DNA from 2 places in the Kitasatospora sp. Ki12 genome. Region 2 is predicted to be linked to the other one. Evidence: riboswitches for the same ligand, from Rfam matches in the RefSeq annotation. Region 2 holds a riboswitch; the other holds the start of a gene.
The links. Region 2 has a riboswitch for cyclic di-AMP ahead of ACYP53_RS37150 (glycoside hydrolase family 16 protein). Riboswitches for the same ligand answer to the same signal wherever they lie in the genome.
Positions count from the first base shown of each region.

Region 1: linked by a shared signal. The riboswitch ahead of ACYP53_RS05220 (LysM peptidoglycan-binding domain-containing protein) and the one ahead of ACYP53_RS37150 (glycoside hydrolase family 16 protein) in region 2 are both predicted to bind cyclic di-AMP.

Region 1 is NZ_BAAIHT010000001.1:1,233,466-1,235,657, forward strand. It holds gene ACYP53_RS05220 (LysM peptidoglycan-binding domain-containing protein) at 125-919, opposite strand; cyclic di-AMP (ydaO/yuaA leader) riboswitch at 925-1,091, opposite strand; gene ACYP53_RS05225 (cytochrome P450 family protein) at 1,335-2,192, opposite strand, start outside.
Region 2 is NZ_BAAIHT010000003.1:1,492,155-1,494,346, reverse strand. It holds gene ACYP53_RS37160 (alpha/beta hydrolase) at 1-54, shown strand, start outside; gene ACYP53_RS37155 (phenolic acid decarboxylase) at 163-492, opposite strand; cyclic di-AMP (ydaO/yuaA leader) riboswitch at 864-1,020, shown strand; gene ACYP53_RS37150 (glycoside hydrolase family 16 protein) at 1,041-2,192, shown strand, end outside.

The DNA.
Region 1 (2,192 bases), on a different contig from region 2:
CGGGGCGGGCGCGGCGCCCGGGGCGGGAGCGCGTCCCGGGGCCGGGCGCGCCTCCCCGGGGCGGAAGCACTTCCCGGGGCCGGAGCGTCTCCCCCGGCCGGGCGTGCCTCCCGGGCGGGGCGGCTCAGCCGAGGTGCAGGACCTGGCCGGGCAGGATCAGGTCCGGGTCGCCGCCGACGGTGCCGCGGTTGCCGTCGTAGAGCGCGTGCCAGCCGCCGGACACACCCTGGGTGGCGGCGATGGTCGACAGGGTGTCACCGGCGCGGACGGTGTAGTCGTGGCCGGTCTGCGCGGCCGGGGCCGGCTGGGCGGCGGACGGGGCCGCGTGCTTGGGGACGTACTGCTGCGCCGACTGGTCGACGGGCTTCTCGGCCTGCTGCGGCGCGGCGTGCTTCGGGGCCTGCTTCTGGGCGGGCTTCTCGGCCGGCTTCTGGACGGGCTTCTCGACCGGCTTCTGGGCCTGCTGCCGCTTGGGCGTCTGCTGCTGCGGGGCGGACTGCGGCTTGGCGTCCGAGGAGGTGTCGACCGACGCCGGGGCGCCGCCCTTGCTCAGCCCGGCCTTCTGGGAGCAGACCGGCCAGGCGCCCGGGCCCTGCGAGGCGAGCACCTTCTCGGCGATCGAGATCTGCTGGCCCTTGCTGGCCTGGTTGGCCTGCGGCGCGAAGGAGGTGCCGCCGTACGCCTTCCAGGTGCTGGAGGTGAACTGCAGGCCCCCGTAGAAGCCGTTGCCGGTGTTGATGCTCCAGTTGCCGCCGCTCTCGCACTGGGCGACGGCGTCCCAGGTGGAGGCCGGGGCGGCGGAGGCGCCGGTGGCGGTGAGGAGCGGCATCGCGAGTCCGACGCCGGCCACACCCGCGACGGCGATGGCCTTCTCGGCCTGGGTGCGACGACGGTGGCGGCCAGTTCCAACGAACAGCATGAAGAGGTCCCTCTCCGCACGCCTGCGAGGTGAGCTGTCGGGTTCGGACCGGGAGGTGGCCCGGCCGCCGTACGCGGAAACGATTCCGCTCGGGCGGCTTCACCCCAAGCCGTGGGGACGGCAACAAACCTGGGTCCCCCGCCCCTGCCCAGGGTTCTGGTCGGTTTCCCGTGACGCGGCGGGCAGGATTCGGCGTTCCGCGCACGAGGTCCGCAGCTGCGAACTCCAGGGAGAGTAGACAGATCCTCAGACCAATCACAAGCTCATATCACCGATATCACACAGAAATTACGGCGCGTGTCCGATCGCCTACCAACGGCGGCGTTATGTCCGGATTGATGGTCCTTCACACCCTGATTCAAGGGCTCCGGGCGACGCTCCGTCAGCGCGTCACCCGGCTCACCGTCACTTCGTGTCAATTTGTCAGGGGCGCGGAAGGAGCGTGCGCGGGGGCCTGCGGAAGCGTGTGCGGGGAGCGGCTCTCCGGACTGAATTCGACCGGGAGTTCCCGCAGGCCACGCATGATGAGACCACCTCGCCAGCGCAGATTCTCCGGACTTTCCGCGAGCCGCAGATCCGGCAGCCGGGAAAGCAGCGTGGCCAGCGCCGCCCGCCCCTCCAGCCGGGCCAGCGGGGCTCCGATGCAGTAATGGATGCCGTGCCCGAAGCCCAGGTGCGGATTGTCCGTTCTGGCCAGGTCCAGGGTGTTCTCGTCCGCGAACCGGGCCGGATCGCGGTCCGCCGCGGCGAGCACCACCAGCACCGGATCGCCCACCGGGATCTCCACCCCGCCGATGGTCAGCGGCTGCGTCGCGAACCGCCAGGTCGCCAGCTCCACCGGCCCGTCGTAGCGCAGGAGTTCCTCGATCCCCGTCTCCAGCAGCGCGCTCTCCCCGCGCGCCACCGACTCCTGCAGCAACCGGCGCTGCCCCGGATCGCGCAGCAGCGCGTACGTCCCGTTGCCGATGAGGTTCACCGTCGTCTCGAAACCGGCGAAGAGGAGGATGAAGGCCATCGCCGCGGCCTCGTTCTCGGTCAGGTGCTCGCCGTGGTCGCTCGCCCTGATCAGACCCGAGATCAGGTCGTCCCCGAGGTCCGCCCGCTTGCGGTGGATCAGCTCCAGCAGGTACGCCCGCATCCGCTTCACCGCCCGGCCCACGCCACCGCGTTGACCGCCGCCGTGCCGGATCATCATCCCCGCCCAGTCGCGGAAGTCGTCCTGGTCCTCGGCCGGCACGCCCAGCATGTCGCAGATCGCATAGATGGGCAGCGG
Region 2 (2,192 bases):
TCCTCGCTGGAGTGGATGTCCCAGCACCTCAAGGTGCCGAACCAGACCGTCTGACCTGGACCGCCCGGCCGCCGACCGTCCGAACAGACCGAAGCGTCCGAACAGAGCGAACAGACCGAACCCCCGGAGCCCGCGGCCCCGGGGGTTCGGTCGTCAGGCGGTTCAGGCCACCCGCTCCAGCGTGCCGGTGTGCAGCTGCCCGACCCGGCCGCCCTCGCCCTCGAAGGTCCAGAACGCCCGGACCGTCTGCGCGTTGAGGTCCATCACATGACTGACGGTGATCCCGCTCTGCTCCGTCCAGCTGACGAAGTAGATCCCCGGCGCGACCTCGGCGACGTGCAGTCGCACGTCCTCCCACTGGCCCGCGGACTCGCCGAGGCCCTCCCAGCGCAGCCGCGTGCCGTCGGCCGAGTAGGTGTTGCGGAAGGCCGCGCCGTTGTCGGCCCGGAAGACGTAGGTGCGGCCGGCGAAGGCGGGCAGGGACACGGTCATGGTGGGGCGGCTCCTCGTTTCGGGGTTCGGTGCTCTTGTGCACTGCGGAAGATGTCAGGCCTCCAATTTATCCGACCGGGTGAATTCGGTCAGATCTTTGTCACGGTGTGGCCCGGCCACGGTGCGGATCGCGACCGCAGCCGGGCCGCAGCGGGGCCACCGCGCCGGCCCGAAGCCCGGCCACCACTGGGCCGCGCGAGGTGATCAACTCGGCCACCACGCAGCGTCGTTGATCGACACCACTGTGAGCTGCACGACAACCGGCCCGAGGAAGTTGTCCGTTCACGTACGGCCTGCCTAGCCTGCAACGACCGTCCGCCTCCGCGGACCCCGTCGCCGGGACGCCGAGTCCTGTCCACTCGCCGACGGGTCACCGAGCACCACAGCGGACAGGGGCGGGGGAACCAAGGTCGGCGCCCGGCCCCGTGCGCTCGCGCGTACGGGTCGAGGCTAGGGGTGAAGCCGCTCCACAGGCGGCCGGGCAACTGCAGCCCGAACCCGACAGCTAACCTCGCAGGCGTCGCAGAGGCCACCACATGCGTATATCGATGCCTGCTGCCCGGAGCCACGCGCCGCGCCACGCCGCCCGTTCCTCCCGCCGCGGCCGCAACGCCGCCTTCGCCGCCACCGGGGCGCTCGCCATCAGCGGCGCCGGACTGCTCGGAGTGCCCTCCGTCACCGGTGCCCAGGCCGCCACCGCGCCCACCGTCACCCAGGACCGTCTCGCCCCGGCCACCATGGTCGCGGGCAAGGCCACCACGGCCTCGCTCGCCCTGCACTCCTCGGCCTGCTTCACCGCGAAGACCGTGGGCGTCGGCGTGCGCGACGCGCGCGGCACCAACCTGGACTTCCCCGGTAACGCCTCCAACCTGCAGATCTGCCCGGGCGGGGTGAACTTCACCAGCGGTGCGCGCACCCTGCCCGCCGGGACGTACACCCAGTTCGGCTTCTGGCAGGACCAGGCGGGCGCCTGGCACAACCTGCCCGCGCAGCAGCTGGTGGTCTCGACCGCCGCCACCCCGGCCCCGGCGCCGAGCCCCACCCCGACGCCGAGCGCCACCGCGACCCCGACCACCCCGGCGCCGTCCTCCCCGGTCGCCGGCAAGTCGCTGACCTGGTCCGACGAGTTCAACAGCGGGATCTCCTGGGGCCAGCGCTGGGTCGGCGACAAGAGCAGCTCGTACCACTACGGCAACCACAATCCGGACGACAACAAGCTGGACTGGCTGAACAAGAACAACGTCAGCGTCGCCAACGGGGTCGCCACCTTCACCGCCGCGCCCGGCTCCAACACCCTGGAGAACGGCAAGCAGGCCTGGAACACCGGCTTCCTGACCACCGAGGGCTCCAGCGAGGGCTTCCAGGTCAAGACCGGCGACTACGCCGAGACCCGGGTCAAGCTGCCGGCCGGCACCGGAGCCTGGCCCGCCCTGTGGACCTGGAAGAACGGCAACGGGGAGATCGACTCCTTCGAGTACCACCCCGACAACCCGAACCTGCTGGAGCTGACCAACCACGTCAACCCCAGCACCCCGAAGTACTACACCGACGCGAGCGCCGTCGCGAAGGACCAGTGGGTGACCATCGGCACCTACTACGGCGCCACCTCCGTGGACTGGTACGTCAACGGCGTCAAGGTCCACTCGGACGGCAAGGGCGTCGGCTCCAACTGGTCGGCGTACCTGATCCTCAACCTCTCG